Regions from separate parts of the Lentibacillus halophilus genome, predicted to be linked through region 1. Evidence: riboswitches for the same ligand, from Rfam matches in the RefSeq annotation. Region 1 holds a riboswitch; each other region holds the start of a gene.
What was found. Region 1 has a riboswitch for S-adenosylmethionine ahead of ACZ5Q7_RS03495 (PLP-dependent aspartate aminotransferase family protein). Riboswitches for the same ligand answer to the same signal wherever they lie in the genome.
Positions count from the first base shown of each region.

Region 2: it holds a riboswitch for S-adenosylmethionine, as region 1 does, so the genes downstream of both, ACZ5Q7_RS08870 (Na+/H+ antiporter NhaC family protein) here and ACZ5Q7_RS03495 (PLP-dependent aspartate aminotransferase family protein) in region 1, are expected to answer to the same signal.
Region 3: it holds a riboswitch for S-adenosylmethionine, as region 1 does, so the genes downstream of both, ACZ5Q7_RS00070 (PLP-dependent transferase) here and ACZ5Q7_RS03495 (PLP-dependent aspartate aminotransferase family protein) in region 1, are expected to answer to the same signal.
Region 4: it holds a riboswitch for S-adenosylmethionine, as region 1 does, so the genes downstream of both, ACZ5Q7_RS08460 (homocysteine S-methyltransferase family protein) here and ACZ5Q7_RS03495 (PLP-dependent aspartate aminotransferase family protein) in region 1, are expected to answer to the same signal.

Region 1 is NZ_AP043750.1:766,785-771,541, reverse strand. Features, by position in the region: gene ACZ5Q7_RS03500 (SGNH/GDSL hydrolase family protein) at 1-397, opposite strand, end outside; gene ACZ5Q7_RS03495 (PLP-dependent aspartate aminotransferase family protein) at 642-2,372, opposite strand; SAM riboswitch class I at 2,483-2,593, opposite strand; gene cls (cardiolipin synthase) at 2,804-4,246, shown strand; gene ACZ5Q7_RS03485 (acyl-CoA thioesterase) at 4,307-4,757, shown strand, end outside.
Region 2 is NZ_AP043750.1:1,795,813-1,800,569, forward strand. Features, by position in the region: gene ACZ5Q7_RS08870 (Na+/H+ antiporter NhaC family protein) at 82-1,398, opposite strand; SAM riboswitch class I at 1,554-1,667, opposite strand; gene ACZ5Q7_RS08875 (DeoR/GlpR family DNA-binding transcription regulator) at 1,836-2,588, shown strand; gene pfkB (1-phosphofructokinase) at 2,585-3,511, shown strand; gene ACZ5Q7_RS08885 (PTS fructose transporter subunit IIABC) at 3,512-4,757, shown strand, end outside.
Region 3 is NZ_AP043750.1:10,548-15,304, reverse strand. Features, by position in the region: gene ACZ5Q7_RS00075 (ABC transporter ATP-binding protein) at 1-191, opposite strand, end outside; gene ACZ5Q7_RS00070 (PLP-dependent transferase) at 448-1,569, opposite strand; SAM riboswitch class I at 1,652-1,755, opposite strand; gene ACZ5Q7_RS00065 (DMT family transporter) at 2,023-2,910, shown strand; gene ACZ5Q7_RS00060 (flavodoxin domain-containing protein) at 3,005-3,454, opposite strand; gene ACZ5Q7_RS00055 (M24 family metallopeptidase) at 3,997-4,757, shown strand, end outside.
Region 4 is NZ_AP043750.1:1,716,632-1,721,388, forward strand. Features, by position in the region: gene ACZ5Q7_RS08445 (LysR family transcriptional regulator) at 1-10, opposite strand, end outside; gene ACZ5Q7_RS08450 (MFS transporter) at 145-1,347, shown strand; gene ACZ5Q7_RS08455 (universal stress protein) at 1,371-1,796, shown strand; gene ACZ5Q7_RS08460 (homocysteine S-methyltransferase family protein) at 1,884-2,933, opposite strand; SAM riboswitch class I at 3,014-3,114, opposite strand; gene ACZ5Q7_RS08465 (heavy metal translocating P-type ATPase) at 3,266-4,757, opposite strand, start outside.

The DNA of each region.
Region 1 (4,757 bases):
CCTCTACAACGTCATCGCCAACACCTTGTGTCAATGAGTCGCCAACTGCCGCTACGTGCATATGTTCTTTTGTAAAAAAATTAATGGTGCTTCGGACGGCTTTGTTCAGCAGCTCCTGCAATCGGGAGCCAGATTCGTCGGCTTTTTCGTCAGGATTGTTGTCCTTTTCCTTTTTCTCTTCCACTTCCACTTCCGGCGATTCGTTGTCATTTTTATCGTTACCGGATTCCGATTGGGATTTGCGTAATGGTTGGTCGTGATCGTCGGTGTTGGTTTCAGATGGTTGAGTTACTGGTTCATCCGGATTGCTTATGAGAAAAAAAACGGCCGTGCACAGAATGAGTACACTAATCAGAATGCCGGTGATGAGCTTTTTGTTCATACGTTTCACACCCATGCTGCATAATCCCTGTTGCTATTGTAAAAAGAGAATGGTTTATCTTTAAGGATTATTCGTTTATTTATTTTATTATACCATGCTGCGCGCTTAAAATAATCCCCGATATACGCTATATTCAAACATCGGCCCTCAGACAACAGTCGAACACACCCTATAAAGTGAAAAAGGAGCGGTACACGATAGGGTGTACTCGCTCCTGTATAGAAAGTTTTATAAGCGGATTTTAGTGCATTAGATGTGTTTATTGGGCACTGCTGCTTCGGAGGCGCACAGCTTCGTCATACGCATTTTTTCCGGAAATAACGGTAATACCCGCCTCGGCAGCTTTGTTCACTGTTTTCGTCGCAGGTTGGGAATGCTGTATCCACACTATTTTTCCATTGAGCCGCGTGAGTTCGTCGATCCGTTCCGGTGCAAGTTCATTGTCGGCGATCAACACGGCGTCGATAATATCCGGGCTGCCTTCATCCTTCGCGATGGACGGGGCGTCGGATGCGGGTGCATTGACGTGGATAATTTGGAAACCCAGCGTCTTAAGCTGATGCGCTGCCGCCCATGCACTGTCCGTTTGATCATCACTGATGAGTGCGATCGTTTTTTGGCGTAAGCCTCCACCGGTGCGGTCGAACGGCGATGCAAGCAGCCAGCTGATGGCGTCTTCTTCCGTCGTCTGAATCGTCGGTTCCTCGCCGGTTGCTTTAACAATGGCCTGGTCAAGATCAGCAAGGATATCCGATGTGGATTCCAGTCCAACTGACAGACGGACAAGTTCTTCGGAAACGCCGCTTTTAACCAAATCCTCGTCGCTGAGTTGCTGATGGGTGGTCGATGCCGGATGGATAATTAACGATTTCGCATCACCGACATTGGCAACGTGGGACCAGAGTGTGACGTTGTCGATCAGTTTTCTTCCGGCGTCACGTCCGCCTTTAATGCCAAATGTAATAATTGATCCGTACCCGTTTTGCAAATACTTATTCGCCGTTTCATGGGCGGGGTGATCGGACAGACCCGGATAATTAACCCACTCGACGGCCGGGTGCCCCTGCAGGTACCGAGCAACGTATTTAGCATTCTCATTATGACGCTCGATTCGCAAATGCAGTGTTTCGAGACCTTGCAGAAGTAAAAAGGCGTTATACGGGCTCAGGCAGGCACCGATGTCTCGGAGCATTTGAACGCGCAATTTGGTGCCAAAAGCCGTCGGTCCGAGATCAGCATACCGCAAGCCGTTATAACTATCATCCGGTTCCGTGAATTCCGGGAAGTTGCCATTCGCCCAATTGAATCGGCCTCCGTCAACGACAACACCGGCAATCGACGTGCCATGGCCACCAATCCATTTCGTTGCTGAATGGACAACCACATCCGCACCCCACGTAAGCGGTTTGGTAACATACGGTGTTGCAAACGTATTGTCGATAATCAGAGGAATGCCATGATCATGAGCTATACCGCTGATGGTTTCCAGATCAAGCACATTCAGGCTCGGGTTGGTGATAATTTCGCCAATGACTGCTTTTGTTTGATCTGTTATGGCGTTTTTAATGCTCTCCGGATCCGTCCCGTCGACAAATGAAACTTGAATGCCATATTTGGGCAGTGTGTTGGCAAAAAGGTTGTATGTGCCACCGTACAGGTTGCTGTCGGATATGATGTGATCGCCGCTTCCGGCAATGGTCATAATCGCCATAGTAATGGCTGCCATGCCCGAGGAGGTAGCAACAGCAGCTGAGCCATCCTCTAGAAGCGCCATACGTTGTTCAAATGCATCGATGGTTGGGTTGGTGATACGGGTATAAATATTTCCCGGTTCAGCCAAACCAAACACATTTTGCGCATGCTCGGAATCCCGAAACACATAGGACGTCGTCTGATGGATGGGCACCGCCCGTGATCCTGTTGACGGGTCAGGTTCCTGTCCTCCGTGAAGCAGTTGTGTTTCCTGGTTGTTACGATGAAAATCACTCATCAATAATTCCTCCTTTAATAGTAAGTGTTATGACTTTGTCTGGAGGAAGAGGTGCAATAAAAACCCCCTCTTCCATAAGAGAAGAGGGGTTTTTGTATGTAACCGTCCTCCTCTTATCTTCAGATCTCTCCGACCTGTAGGATGTAGCACCTTGCAACGCATATGCCTTGCCGGTTGCCGGGCTTCACTGGGCCTATTCCCTCCACCGCTCTTGATAAGAGATGTTATTATTAATTTAGTGAATATTATAAACATATATGTGTGTAAACGTCAACAGATAAAGGAAAATAAACAGAGGTGCGACTTTTTCTTTTCTGTATGACAGACTGGTAAATGCATATTTTAAAAATGTCAACGTTATACACATACCAGCGCGGTAAAAATTATGCTATAGTAAGGGTATTGGTATTTGAAAAAGTGAGGTTTTGTCGTTGGGTGTCTGGTCATTGTTTGTTTGGGGGATACTGGTATTTAATATTGCGCTGGCACTGACGATTATTTTCCTGGAGCGCAAGGATGCAACGTCGACGTGGGCATGGCTAATGGTACTCATGTTTATTCCGATTGCCGGATTTATATTATATTTAATTTTTGGAAGACGTATTAGCCGTGAGCGCATTTTTACGTGGGACACCAAAAGCAAACTTGGTGTGAAAACGTCGGTGCAGAATCAACTGCGTGCTATGGAAGAGAATCGTTTTTCATTTAAACACAAGGGGCTGACGGCCTACAAAAATCTTTTTTATATGCATTTGCACAATGATGACGCCATATTTACACAGGATAATAGTGTCCGGATTTTTACAGATGGGGAGGAAAAATTTTCAGCTTTATTGGACGATCTGGAACATGCCCAGGACCATATTCATCTGCTGTATTATACCCTCCGTCATGACCAGCTGGGTATGTCCATTGCCAATATTTTAATTAAAAAGGTACAGCAGGGAATTGACGTGCGGGTGTTGTACGATGATCTGGGATCCCGCGGCATTAGTAAAAAATTTGTGCGGCGCCTGCGCAATGCCGGTATTGAAATCGAATCATTTTTTCCGGCGAAAATCCCGAAAATCAATTTGAAGATCAATTACCGAAATCATCGTAAACTCGCTATCATTGATGGGCAAATTGGTTATATCGGTGGTTTTAATATTGGTGATGAATACCTCGGACACAATAAAAAATTCGGATACTGGCGTGATACACACTTGCGTATATGCGGTGATGCGGTTGCCCAGATGCAAACGCGCTTTGTTCTTGATTGGAATCAGGCATCTCGAAATGACATTCCGTATGATAAACGGTACTATGATTATGAGCCGTGCGGCGATGTGGGTGTGCAGATTGTCTCCAGCGGGCCAGACTCCGAATGGGAACAGATCAAAAATGGCTACATAAAAATGATTATGTCCGCAAAAGAGTATGTCTACATTCAGACGCCTTATTTCATTCCCGATGAGAGCCTGCAGGATACACTGCGCATTGCGGCGCTGTCAGGGGTGGATATCAAACTGATGATTCCGAGCAAACCGGATCACATGTTCGTATATTGGGCAACAATGTCGTATGTCGGGGACCTATTGAAAGCTGGAGCAGAGGTGTATATTTATCAGAAAGGCTTCCTGCATGCCAAAACGATTATTGTTGACGGGAAAATTGCTTCGGTCGGCACAGCGAATATTGATGTGCGCAGTTTTCGACTTAATTTTGAGGTGAATGCGTTCCTGTATGATCAAGGGTTGGCCGAGCGGCTTCTTGACGCATACAAGAATGATATTGCCGTTTCAACGCAAATGACGAGAAAACTGTATCTGACCCGTTCCCTCGGCATCCGGTTCAAAGAATCAATTTCACGGCTGCTGTCACCGATTTTATAGGAACGGTTACCTGATATGAACCTACGATAACGAATCAAGCAACGACATGGAGGAATAGATATGGAATCGAAACCGTGCATCAATTCATTGACTGTTAAAACAACGCACGTGCTCCCGCCTGACACGAATAACCATGGAACCTTGTTCGGAGGCAAGCTGATGGCCCATATTGATGATGTGGCCGCTATTGCTGCTGTCCGGCATGCGAGACTACCGGTCGTTACAGCATCCATGGATTCGATTGACTTTTTGGAGCCGATCAAAGAAGGCGACTCGATCTGCGTGGAAGCGTTTGTGACGTGGACGCATAACACGTCGATGGAGGTCTTTATCAAAACGGTTTCCGAAAATTTGCTGACAGGTGATAGAAACGTGTGTACAACAGCCTTTCTGACATTCGTCGCCATTGACGATGAAGGACAGCCGACACCGATTCCGCACGTTTATCCGGAAACCGATCATGAGAAGCAATTGAACGCCTCGGCTCCGGGACGTGCTGAACAACGGAAGC
Region 2 (4,757 bases), 1.0 Mb from region 1:
TAAAAATGTAAACTAATCCAACCCAACCATTGCCAAATGAATAACAAATCACCCTGCTGCCAGGGTGATTTGTTTCGTCCATTATTGATGAGAGTTGGTCCCCTGCACTGAGAACCGCGGGAATCCTGTTGCTATGGCAATCATGCCGGCGATCCCCAGTAAGACCGGGTAAATGCAGTATGGCATAATGGAAACGGGGGAGATGGACGCAACGCCGGCAACTGCCAGTAATTGAGCACCATAAGGTAAAATCCCCTGAAAGGCACTTCCGAAAATATCCAAAACGCTTGCTGTGCGACGTGGGTCAACACCAAATCGTTCAGCAATTTGTTTGGCCAAAGACCCGACACTGATAATAGCGATGGTATTGTTAGCTGTAGACAAATCAAAAACACTGACTAGACCGGCGATACCAGCTTCAGCTCCTTTTCTGGAGTTAATTCGATTGCTGATCGTGTATAACAGAAAGTCAATGCCGCCATTCACGCGGATAAGTTCAACCAACCCGCCAAGTAAAATGGCTAACAGAGCCAACTCCTGCATGCCGGCCATACCATCGCCAAGCAACGTCATTAGACCCATCACGTCGAAAGTTCCATAAATAAAACCAACCAACCCCGCAAGAATAATCCCGCCGATTAAAACATAAAGAACATTGACACCAGCAACAGCAAAAATAAGGACAGCTAAATAAGGCACCACCTTGATCAGATCAAATGGGTGGTCGCCACTGATCGATCCACCGGTATTCCATGTTAGAGCAATGAAAATAACAGCTGTCACGATAGCAGCGGGAAGAGCTATGAAAATATTCACTCTGAATTTATCGCTCATCTTGACAGCCTGTGTTTTGACAGCAGCGATGGTTGTATCTGATATGATGGATAAATTATCGCCAAACATCGCGCCACTGATGATAGCACCTAAAATAAGCGAGATGCTCATGTCTGTTTGCTCAGCCAGTCCGACACCAATGGGCGCAAGCGCAACAGCCGTACCGACCGACGTACCCATCGAAATGGATATGAAACAGCCGATGACGAATAAGCCAACAATGAGTAGATTTCCTGGCAGGATTGTCAGCCCCAAATTGACGGTGGAGTCGACCGCACCAACCCCTTCAGCAACGGCGGAGAACGAACCGGCCAAGAGATAAATAATGACCATGAGCATAATATTGGGATGCCCCGCTCCTTTGGTCAGGGAATCCAGTTTATCGTTAAAGGCTATGTTTCGGTTCATAAATAACGCAGCCAATACAGCGATAAAGACCGCGACCAGTACCGGCAACTTATAAAAATCCCCACTAGCCACACCGGAACCGATAAATAAAAATAGAAAAATGATAAATGGTATTAACGCCGATGCGCGTCCCTTGTTCAAATCTAAAGAATTCATGTCGTTACCCCCATTCATGATTGTATCAAGTGTATTCAGGCTTTTTGATCAAGATCGTCGAATGATCAATGATGTCATTTCGAAAAGGATATCTGCGCCGACGTTTTTAATGAAAAATAAAAAAGCCCTCCGTTTTGGAAGGCGTCAGTCCGAACACCTTATCTGCCAAAACGCCTGAAACGCGAATTGCTGGAATTGGCACCTTGCCATGAATTAAGCAGGTTGCCGGGCTTCACTGGGCCAGATCCCTCAGCCACTCTGGATAAGATATATGAAATTTGTTGGTAGATAAAAAGTATAATAGACAAGTACAGATGTGTCAACGCGTTCTATTAGAGATATATGAATGTTGTTGATTGATTTTGAATACTTTTGATTGATTTTTGTAATCGTTTTCGATATAATGACCGTGAAAGATGATGATGGGGAGGTGGCGTATGCTTACAAGTGACCGTCATCAAAAAATCATTGATTTAATTAATCAAAAACAAACCGTTACTATTCAGGATGTTTCCGCGATAACGGGAGCATCGGAATCAACTGTTCGCCGGGACTTAACTGAATTGGAAAACCAGCATAAGCTGCGACGCATTCATGGCGGTGCGACCATTCATGAACAGATAAATAGTGAATCAAGCATTGGTGAAAAGGCAACCAAAAACCATCAAGAAAAAACAGCGATTGCCAAACACGCAGCATCACTTGTTGAGGAAGGCGACTGTATTTTTTTGGATGCCGGTACAACGACAATGCAGATGATCCCTTTTTTAAAGGGAAAACAGGTAACCGTCGTCACCAATGGCCTCACACATATTGATTCGCTCGCGGAAAATGGGATAGCCACCTACATGACCGGTGGCTATATGAAGTCAAAAACAAGTGCTTTGATTGGCACACAAACCATGGAAATGCTGGAAAATTACCGGTTTGATGCTTGTTTTATCGGAGTGAACGGGTTTGATACAGTGTATGGGTATACAACGCCGGATCCCGAGGAAGCAGTTGTTAAACGTTCAGCATTGAATTTGGCTCGAAGCAAATACGTACTAGCTGACGACAGTAAATATCAAAGTGTGACATTTGCCGGCGTTGCTGAATTAGATGCCGCTTGTTTGATCACGACGTTGACAGACGAGCACATGCTTAACTCTTTAAAAGATCATACTGACGTTAGGAGCGTGTCGCCATGATATATACGTGTACCATGACACCATCGATTGATTATACGACCTATGTGCAGACCTTTCAAACCGGCGACTTAAACCGTACCGAACAGGTTGCGTACTATCCCGGAGGAAAGGGTATCAATGTATCCCGTGTGTTAAAAAGACTGGGTACGAATACGGCAGCACTGGGATTTGTCGGTGGATTTACCGGCGATTATATAGAGACATTTTTACAGAACGAAGGCATTTTTACCGAATTTGTTCGTACTGGCACGACGACGAGGATTAATGTAAAAATAAAAGCCGATGAGGAAACGGAAATAAATGGTCCAGGTCCTGTTCTCGGAGAAAACCTTCAGGCGCAATTATTTTCCAGACTGCAGGCATTACAGCAGGGGGATACGGTCGTGCTTGCCGGTCGGATACCTGACAGTATTCGGGATACATTTTTGGAAAAAGTCGGTGAGTTATGCCGGACACGACACGTGCATCTTGTTGTGGATACGTCCGGTCCAAGGTTAAAAAAGCTTGCTAAACAGCAGCCATTTTTAATGAAACCGAATCAGGAAGAATTAGGCGAACTGTTTGATACCACGATTCATAATTGGCATGACGCACATTCGTGCTCGCAGCAATTAGTGGAACAAGGTGTGAGTAATGTGATTGTGTCGATGGGTGGGACAGGTGCTCTCTTTGTCAACAGCGACATCGCCCTAGCAGCATCGGCTCCTGATGGCCATGTTGAGAACACAGTTGGTGCGGGTGATTCGGTAGTTGCCGGGTTTTTGGCTTCTTATGAAAAAGGATTAAACATGGTGGAGGCTTTTCAATTCGGTGTCGCTTGCGGCAGTGCCACAGCCTTTTCAAGTGATTTATGTGAACGACACCAGGCAGAAGAATTGTTCCAATCAGTAAAACTTTCCACGATAAGCAAGGATGTGATGTAAATGAAAATAACCGAGCTTTTAAAGAAAGACACGCTGATACTCGATTTAAACGCTAATACGAAAGACGATGTGTTAAATGAACTGGTTGAAAAGCTGGATGAGGCAGGGAAATTGACAGAAGCCGAAACCTTTAAACACGATATTTGGTCCCGAGAAGAAGAAAGCACAACCGGCATCGGTGAAAGTGTCGCCATTCCGCATGCGAAATCAGCTGCAGTGAAAACACCGGCCATAGCGTTTGGACGTTCCGGCGATGGGATTGATTTTGCTTCGCTGGACGGACAGCCAGCTCATCTTTTTTTCATGATTGCGGCAAGTGAAGGGGCGAATAACGACCATTTAGAAGCTCTCTCTCGATTGTCAACGTTTTTGATGGATACATCGTTCCGAGATCAACTGTATGCGGCGACGACAACAGACGAAATTATTCAAGCAATCAATGACAAAGAGGCGGAAGTGGAAGGGGAAGAAGATGAGAGTTCCGAGGACACCGCTTCTAAGCTGCTCGCCGTTACAGCGTGTCCAACGGGTATCGCGCACACGTATATGGCTGCTGAAAAATTACAAGAGACAGCTAATGACTTAGGGTTATCGATCAAAATCGAAACAAACGGATCAAGCGGCATCAAAAATAAACTGACACAAGACGATATTGATCAAGCGGATGCCATCATCGTTGCAGCCGATACGCAAGTAGAAATGGCGCGTTTTGACGGCAAACCGGTCATTCAAACAGGCGTCGGTAAGGCCATCCATGAGGCGAAAGACCTGTTAAAACAAGCGTCACAAAGCGATGTTTCCATCTATCATCATGAGGGCGGCAAAAGCGAAAATGAAGATAAAGACGAACGCACTGGATTTTATAAGCACCTGATGAATGGTGTATCCAACATGCTGCCATTTGTGGTGGGTGGTGGTATTTTAATTGCCCTTTCCTTTTTCTGGGGAATTAATGCTTCTGATCCCGATAGCCCCGAATATAACGCGTTTGCGGCGATGTTGAATGAAATTGGTGGCGGTAAAGCATTCTTTCTTATGGTGCCGGTACTGGCTGGATTTATCGCTTCAAGTATCGCTGAACGGCCTGGCTTTGCACCGGGTATGGTCGGTGGTTTGATCGCAACCACGGTTTCCGGTGCATCGGGTGCTTCCGGTGGGTCAGGCTTTTTGGGCGGATTAATAGCCGGTTTTCTGGCCGGTTATGTGACACTGTTTGTAAAAAAAGCATTCAACCGTCTGCCGGATG
Region 3 (4,757 bases), 760 kb from region 1:
ACCGAACCAAATGAAGGTGTTGACAATCCGGCCATCATGGACAATAACGTGGACTTGCCACAGCCGGATGGCCCCAGTAAGGAAACAAACTCCCCGTCTTCAATGGCAAGATTAATAGTTTGTAACGCTTGAATCGACTGTTCCCCATGACGAAAAAAGCTTTTGCTTACGTTATTAATGTCTAAATGCATCATAACCCTCCTTCTCCAGAAATCCTCATTATTTTTATCGGAAATATATGTTTTAAGTATTTTAGCATGGAAAAACAAAAAATCCAATAGGAAAATTGCCTATTATTTTTCATTTTCGAAAATGGATGATAGTGTAGTAGCTATGACATGCAATCATAGAGTGGTGGCGCTGGATAACAAGACAGGCTCCCGTCCATGCCGGACAAGGAGCCTGCCTTGGTTTCACTGATTGATGTTTTTCTTTATATTACGTCACTTATACGTTCGTTGTTTGCAAGGATTCCAGTGCTTGGTAAAGGTCTTGGATTAAATCATCGGCATCTTCAATTCCGACCGATACGCGTACCAGCTGATTGGTTAAACCGTAAGAACTGCGGATCTCTTCTGGAATATCAGCATGTGTTTGCGTTGCTGGGTAAGTGATAAAACTTTCCACACCACCAAGACTTTCCGCAAATGTGAATAACCGTAATAATTTTAGAAAGGGGAGAACGAGTTCTTCGTCTTTTAGCAAAAAGCTAAGCATGCCCCCTTTGCCTGGATACAAAACGTTTTCCACGAGTGGATGCAACTTAAGAAATTGGATAACGTGCTTAGCATTATGTTCGTGCTGACGCATGCGCAGTGCTAATGTCTTCATCCCTCTTATAACAAGCCAACAGTCAAATGGTGAAAGGGTCGCTCCGATGGAATTATGAAGGAAGGCAAGTTCTTCATTGATTTCTTGTCCTTTAGAGACGACGATACCGGCGAGTACATCATTGTGCCCAGCCAAGTATTTGGTAGCACTATGAATGACAATGTCTGCTCCTTGGTCAAGTGGACGTTGGATGAGTGGTGTATATAGCGTATTATCGACAATAAGACAGATATCATGTTTGTTTGCCACTTCCGCACAAGCGGTAATATCAATATGTTTCATCAATGGATTGGTTGGTGTTTCGATAAATATAGCTTTCGTATTTGGCTGAATCCATTCGCTCAATGTGCTGCAATCATCTCCGTTCCAATATGTAAATTGGAAACCGTGTTTTTGCTCTAAAATCTCAAAGTAGCGGTAAGAGCCCCCGTATACATCACGGCAAGTAATAATATGATCGTCTTTTTCAAAAAGGGAAAACACGAGTTGAATGGCGCTCATTCCAGAGCTGGTTGCAAAGGCCGTGTCACCACCTTCCAGCTTTGCCACTGCCGTCTCAAGAACATCTCGTGTCGGATTACCTGTTCGCGTGTAATCGTATCCATTGCTGTTTCCGATATCGTCATGACGGTATGCAGTGGATAAATAAATAGGTGAACTGATGGCGTTGAGTGTTTCATCTTTCTGATTTCCGATTTGCGGAAGAACTGTTTCATCATGTAACGGATGATCTGTCATGGGTATCGCTCCTTAAATGTCATTAAATAATTAAAAAACCCTCTTCCAAATAAGAAGAGGGTCAACAACCTTTATTGAACTCTTCTTATCTTCTAAGCATAACGCTTAGCTGGAATTGGCACAGTGCTCGATAAGCCTGTTGCCGAGGTATCAAAGGGCCAGTCCCTCCACCTCTCTGGATAAGAAAATAGCGGTATTCAATTAAAATGTAATGTTTAATTTACAGGTAATACGAGTCGTTGTCAATGAAGAATTGAAAAAAGACGGTGCATCCCATTTAAAAGATGTATATGCGGCTATCAAAGAAATAATCGTTCCACGGATGGCTTTTTTAAACTGAATCGTTAACCAGATGAACGAACTGTTGCTATTATTCCGATAAAAAGCCTTCTTCCAATTTAGCTTTTTCCGGAATTTCCTGTATAATAGGAAAGCGGACAAGGGGGAATGTTTATGAATAAAAAAGCGATGGTCATGGCATTTATTACAATTGTTATTTGGGGATCCTCATTTGCAGGTATCCGTGCCAGTCTGCATGGCGGTTATAGTTCCGGTCATCTCGTCCTTGTTCGATTTTTGATTGCTTCAGGCGCCTTTGTGTTGTATGCGCTTTGGCCTAGGACGAGATTCCGATTGCCAGCGAAGCAAGATGTGCTGAAGATTCTGGTTCTCGGTTGGATCGGCATTACAATTTATCATACCGGAATCACCTTTGGGGAACAGACGGTGACAGCTGGAACGACCGCGATGATTGTTGCATCGGCTCCTATATTCACAGCCATTATTGCTGTTTTTGCCTTAAAGGAGTATCCAAGTTTATTTAGCTGGATTGGTCTAGGTATCGGCTTCATCGGGATTTTTTTGATAACAGTCGGTTCAGCGGATGCTGCGTTTGCGATATCAGGTGGTGCGCTGCTGATTGTTGTGTCGGCGATAGCGACGTCAGCATTCTTTGTTTTTCAAAAAACATTATTGCCTAAGTATCGACCAGTTGAACTGACGGCTTATTTTACATGGGCCGGAACATTGCCTTTGTTGATTTTTTCACCTGGTTTACTGGAAACGGTTCAGAGCGCAACCCTGGAGGCACATTTTGCAGCGTTGTATGTCGGTATTTTTCCGGCAGCCATCGGGTATGTAACATGGGCGATTGCGCTTTCGTCCGGGAAGGCCGGCGCGGTTACTAGCATGATGTATATTGAACCGGTGTTTGCTATCCTTATTGCATGGGTGTGGCTGCAGGAGCTGCCGAGCCTATTGTCCATCATCGGCGGTTTAATAGCGCTTTCCAGTGTTATTCTCGTCAATATGTTTGAACGAAGACGCCGGCGGGCTGGTTAAACGGCACTAGCATGATACGAATGAAAAAACGCGAATCAGGCCTATGGCGGCAGGTTCGCGTTTTTGTGTGAATCGTATATGTGTAAGAGGACCTTTACGTTGTGAGCTGTTGCAAAAAGCCTTCTGCAAATTTTTCGCAATGCTCGATTTCCTGATCATCCGGTTCCAATTCGATTTTCAGCTTTTCGCTATATACTGTGGCATTTCGTTCTTCCGATTTGGATGCCAAGGTATCAAGAGCCGGCCCGTATATGTCGTAATAGGAATCACAGGATCCGAATGTCCCGACTAATTTGCCGGTAAGGTCCAGATCGTCCATGTCCTGATAAAAATCTTCCACCTCAAACGGAATGTCATCGTCCCACGAATAAGACCCCAAAAGGATGCCGTCATAATTGACCATTTCTTTGGCATCGATGGGATCAAGATCAAAGGACTTAAAATCAACATCGTGATTATTTGCCTTTATAGAATCACTTATCGTTTCTGCCATGATTTCTGTGCTGCCTGTCAGGCTAGCATATAGTACGAGGACTTTTGCCATGATTTTCAACTCCTTTTGTTCATTCCTTATTTACAGTTTACAACTAAAAGAGAATAAAATTCAACGAATATACCATTCATACATGAAATGGTTGCAAGATGGACAGTTTTATACGTTTATATGACGATAATGCAACACCAGTTCTTATTTCCCGGGTAATATTTTGTCGATGATTCGAACAGTTCATCCGATGTTCTGTTCAGTGAACGACACCAGTGTAAAAATGTCATTCACATGGTTGTGTGGTTTATATAGATATATGGCCGGATGTGCAAGCAATTTTTAAACAATTTTGAATATTAATTGACATTTTTAAATCATAGTTCCTATAATATAGTAACAAAACTACAACAATCACCATACATTATAAGAGAATTGTATCATCATACGTATAGGTATATACCAAAAACTGAGGAGTCGCTTGCGGGTAAGGATGGTACAAATATACTTTTAACAAAGCGTTAAGGCAGCATCCATTAGGGCTTATTGATTTTAGCGAGTTTTAGTAAGCGCTTACAAATATGCTTAGGGAGGGGTGTCCGATGCTGACTTTTCCAATTTCGGAGTTTCAGGAGCGATTAAAAAAAACGAAACAGCGCATGGTGAATGAAGGAATTGATTTGTTGCTTGTAACGGATCCGGCAAATATGAATTATTTATCAGGCTATGATGCATGGTCGTTTTACGTTCAACAGATGTTGATTGTCATGCTTGAGGAAGAACAACCCATTTGGGTGGGCCGCGGTCAGGATGCTAACGCAGCACGATATACAACGTGGCTTGATGATGACCACATTATTAGCTATGGGGACCATTATGTACAATCTGATGTAAGGCATCCTATGGACTTCGTGACAGATGTGCTCAGGGAACGAAAATATGGGCATAAAGCAATTGCTGTGGAGCTTGATGCCTATTATTTTACAGCAAGAAGTTATATGCAATTAATCAAAGGATTGCCCAGTGCCACGTTCAAAGATGGCACCAATCTGGTTAACTGGGTGCGGATCATTAAATCTGAGCGTGAGCTTTCGTATATGCGAAATGCTGCCAAGATTTCCGAAAATGCGATGCAAGCAGCGATTGACGCCATTAATGAAGGCGTTCGGCAATGTGATGTCGTGGCTGAAATATCCCATGCCCAAATCAGCGGAACAGAAGACTTTGGCGGTGATTATCCGTCCATTGTACCATTGCTGCCGACCGGGGATAAAACATCAGCATCCCATTTAACCTGGACGGATGAACGTTTTCAGGATGGGGATCCAGTTATTATTGAAATAGCCGGCTGTTATAAACGGTA
Region 4 (4,757 bases), 950 kb from region 1:
TTAAATCCATAACGTCTCACATCCATATATCATTTTTATAATACCACTATCATAATACATATATTTTATATATAAAACGAACCTTGTTAAACTTAGTGGGTGTTAATATTGAAAGGTAACAAACGAATGGGAGGGAAACGTTTGATGAAAACACACACGCTATGGTCCAAAAACTTTATCTTAATTGTTGTTGCTAATTTATTTGTCTATCAGGGATTTCAAATGTTGATCCCAACATTGCCGGTTTATATCAAAAATCTTGGCGGAAGTGATCTGCAAGCCGGATTGGTCGTCAGTCTATTTGCTTTATCGGCATTGGTTTTTAGGTCGATCACCGGAAAAGGTGCTGACTCAATTGGCAGAAAGCCATTTTTATTGATCGGATTTTTCATACTGATTTTATTTAACGTTAGCTTTTTTGCGTTTTCCATTGTAGCGATGCTTCCGCTTTTACGTTTATTCCAAGGCGTAGGGTGGGGAATGACGTCGACATCAATCGCTACGATTATGTCGGATAACGTTCCGGATGCCCGGCGCGGAGAAGGGACAGGCTATTATGCATTATCCGTTATTCTTGCAACATCCATTGCGCCGATTATTGGCATTGCGGTGTTGAATCATTATGATTTTAATATGATATTGATTTTAACAACGGTATTTATGATCATCGGATTTTTGTTCACCCAAGGCATTTCGATTCCAAAACTGGATAAGCTGGACAAGCAGGCAAACAAACAAAAAGAATCCTTCTGGAAAAGTCTTTTCGAAAAGCAAGCACTGCTTCCATCACTGCTTTGTTTACTGTTAGCCATTCCGTTCGGTGGTTTAATGAGTTTTATTGCCATCTTCGGTGAAGAAGTAGGAATTGAAAATAGTTGGATTTATTTCGTCGGGCATTGTTTAATGATTTTAATATCCCGACCATTTATTGGTAAGTTATTTGACAGCAGAGGTCCTGCTATTGTTGTATTTCCAGGAGCCATTTTAATGCTTATAGGATTACTGCTTTTATCATATACAACGACCGTGCCTATGCTGATTCTGACGTCTGTTTTTTACGGGTTAAGTTTTGGGGCGGTTCAGCCATCACTGCAGGCGTGGGCTATTGATCGATCGAACTCAGACCGGAAAGGAGCCGCAAACGGTACCTTTTTATCCTTTATGGATTTAGGAGTGGCATTAGGATCGCTAGTGCTAAGTTCTATTGCTGCTGCAACCAGTTATGCGATGATGTATCGAATGTCTTCCATTTGCATGGTAATTTTTATCATCGTTTATGGTGTTTATTTATTGAAAAGTCGAAACAAGAAGCACGCCGACGTTTACGCTCAAACGGCGTATCATTAATTAAAAAAAGCAGGTGAAGATGAATGTTTTGTGAAAGAATAGTACTCGCCTATGATGGTTCCGATGTAGCTAAAAGAGCTTTGGAAAAGACAGTGGCGATTGCTGAAACAAATGTATCGATTAAAGTTGATGTGTTATATACAATCGAACTGCCGCAAACACCCTACGTGATAGAAGATGTATTTGAGGATATGCAACAGTCGATGCATGAATATGGCAATGCGGTTCTTTCTGAAGCAAAAGAAAAAATGGCGACACTTCCCAATTACGTGGACTTTTACGCCGTGGAAGGGAAAGCATCTCAATCCATTTTAGAACATGCCGATGATCAAGCGTGTGATTTAATTGTGATTGGCAGCAGAGGACTGACAGGTATTAAAGAGTTTCTCGGAAGCGTTAGTCATTACGTCGTTCATCATTCGCACGTTCCGGTATTGGTTGTTCGATGATAGGTATCGTTTTTGAAAAAGAACCATCCTGCAATAGTCTGTCCACTATGCAGGATGGTTCTAAATGTGAACCGTTTCTCGTAGGTGTTAAGCTTTTGTCCGATAAGCCACATTATGATTTTTTAGTGTTTCGTCTTGCCCGAACAAGAAGTGTTTCTCCATATCCGGTGAGTATTTGGAGTTGATTGTGTTCACACCAACGGCTTCAGCTACAGCACGTAACATTGCCGGTGATGCTCCACAGCACAGGCCAATATAGTTCAAACCGATATCTTTTGCCTGTTTGGCCCATTCGGCCAGTTCATAACGGTTATGGTATAAAGGATCAAGTGCCGTCGGGAATGTTGTTTCTAACGGCAGATGACAGCTACATCCCCCATCAGGCAAGTTGAAGAATGTCGGGTGTTCTTCTGATGTCCGATACGGGATTGGCAAGCCGGCAACATATCCGCCCACATTTTCGCGGATCTTTTCCAAATATGGCTGCATCGTATTCGGACCGCGGAAACAATTCATACCAACGACAAGCGCTCCTTTTTCTGAAAGCAGACGAGAGCCCTCTTCTACTGTATAACCGTCCCGTAAAATGTTTTCGCCCATCATCGCGAATGTAATAACAGCCGGTAAATCCTGTTTCTGAATTTCTTCAAGTGCAATGAGTGCCTCTTCGTAATAGTAGAATGTTTCGCCGTTAATAAAATCGACGCCTTCTTCCTTGCACCATGAAATCATTTCAGCAAACATGTTTCGCACAGTATCTTTGGAGGCGGGGTCTTCCGGATCAAAAATATTGGTATTGGATATATTGCCGGCAACCAGCGCTTCTTCTGTTGGGTGCTCTTTGGCCACCTCTTTTGCTAAACGAATGGCATTACGGTTCAGCGGTTCCAGCTGATCTTCTTTGCCGATAATCCGCATTTTTTCACGATGGGCATTGTATGTAAATGCCAAAACGACATCGGAACCGGCATTCATATAGTCCCGGTAGGTTTGTTTTAAAACATCCGGATGTTCCAAGGCCACCTCTGGCACAAAGGAACCGGCCTGTAAATATCCTCTTCGTTCCAATTCAAATAAATACCCTTCCCCGACAATAACGGTTCCTTCGTATAATCGTTGTTCCAAACTGCGCTTCATGCGTATTCCTCCCTCTGTTTTCATATAAAAAGCCTCTTCTTAAAGTAAGAAGAGGCTAAATATACAATGTTTGGCGTCTCTTCTTATCTTCAGCATGTAGCATCTGGAATTGGCACAGTACTTTGACAAGTCCGCTGCCGAGGCTTCCAAGGGCCAGTCCCTCCACCTCTCTGGATAAGAAAATTGAAATATTTTATAATGTGATATGAATCATACACTTGATTTAAAGTGAAAGTCAAGGGTACAAAAGAAAATGGACACGTTATACGATTTACAAAATAGTCTTTGTGCATCTTAACGTGACGTAAACATAAAAATCTTGCTTATGTTTGTCAGAGTGGCACTGTTTTTAATCGAAGTGCATTTAAAACAACAGAAACCGAGCTTAAGGCCATTGCTGCTCCGGCCAACCAAGGAGCCAGCACACCAATCATAGCAAAAGGTATCATGATAACGTTGTATAGAAACGCCCAAAATAGGTTTTGCTTTATATTCCGCATTGTTTTTTTACTAATCAGGATGGCATCAACCAATCGATTTAAATCGCCTTTGATAATCGTGACATCTCCGGATTCAATTGCAATATCTGATCCCGTCCCAATTACTGCTCCGACATCGGCAACAGCAAGGGAAGGGGCATCATTAATGCCATCACCTGCCATCAGAACCGTACTTCCGTTTTGCTGTAATTGCTTGATGACATCAGCTTTATCGTGTGGAGATGCCTCTGCTTGATAATTATTTATGCCCGCTTTTTTTGCAATAACCCTACTTGCATTTGTATTATCACCTGTCAGCATAGAGATATCGAATCCTAACTGTTTTAAACGGGAAATAGCGTCTGCAGAAGATGTTTTCATATCATCAGCAACGGCAATGATTCCAGCAAAACGTGAATGGATAAATGCAATCATAGCTGTTTTTCCTTCTGCCTCCAACTGTGTCATCAGTTGATATGCTTTTTGCGGGAGGGGGTAGTTGTTTTTTATAAAGTATTTGGCTTTAGCAATCGTTACTTGTTTTCCGTGTACATACGCCTGTACACCATAACCTGGGAGAGAAACCACTTGAGATGCTTGAGGAATCGCATGCATTTTCGTTTTCGCTTTATTGACAATTGCTTTTGCTACAGGATGCTCGATATTGTTTTCGACCGCGGCGATTGTTTCCAGAAATGCATTTTCACTGAAATGCTCAACGTAAATGTCTGTTATGTGAGGGGACCCTTTTGTAAGTGTCCCTGTTTTATCTAAAATTAAGGTTTTGCAGTTACCTAATAATTCTAAATGTTTCCCTTCCTTAAATAGAATCCCTAACTGCGCAGCCCGTCCGCTTCCAATCATAATGGATGTTGGTGTGGCTAAACCGAGGGCACATGGACACGCTACGATTAAAACAGCAATGACTTTTTCCAGTGCTTCGTTAAACGACATCTCCAGAAAATTTGTATACCATGCCGCTAATGGAATACATGCGATAACGATAACGATAGGTACGAAAACGCCTGTGATTTTATCGGCTATGTGCTGTATAGGCGCTTTGGAAGCTTGTGCCTCCTCTACAACATCAATAATTTGCGATAAAACCGTTTCTGAATCTCGCTTCGTCACCTCTATGGTTAGTAGACCATTTTGATTAACAGTTCCTGCATACACTGATTTCCCAGAGTTTTTTTCCACTGGTATACTTTCACCGGTTAAAAGAGATTCATCCATCATGGAATTTCCTTTAATCACTTGTCCGTCAATTGGAACCTTTTCGCCGGGCCTAACGATAAGAATCTCTCCTGGTAATATTTGGTTAACAGGCATGTTACATTCTTGG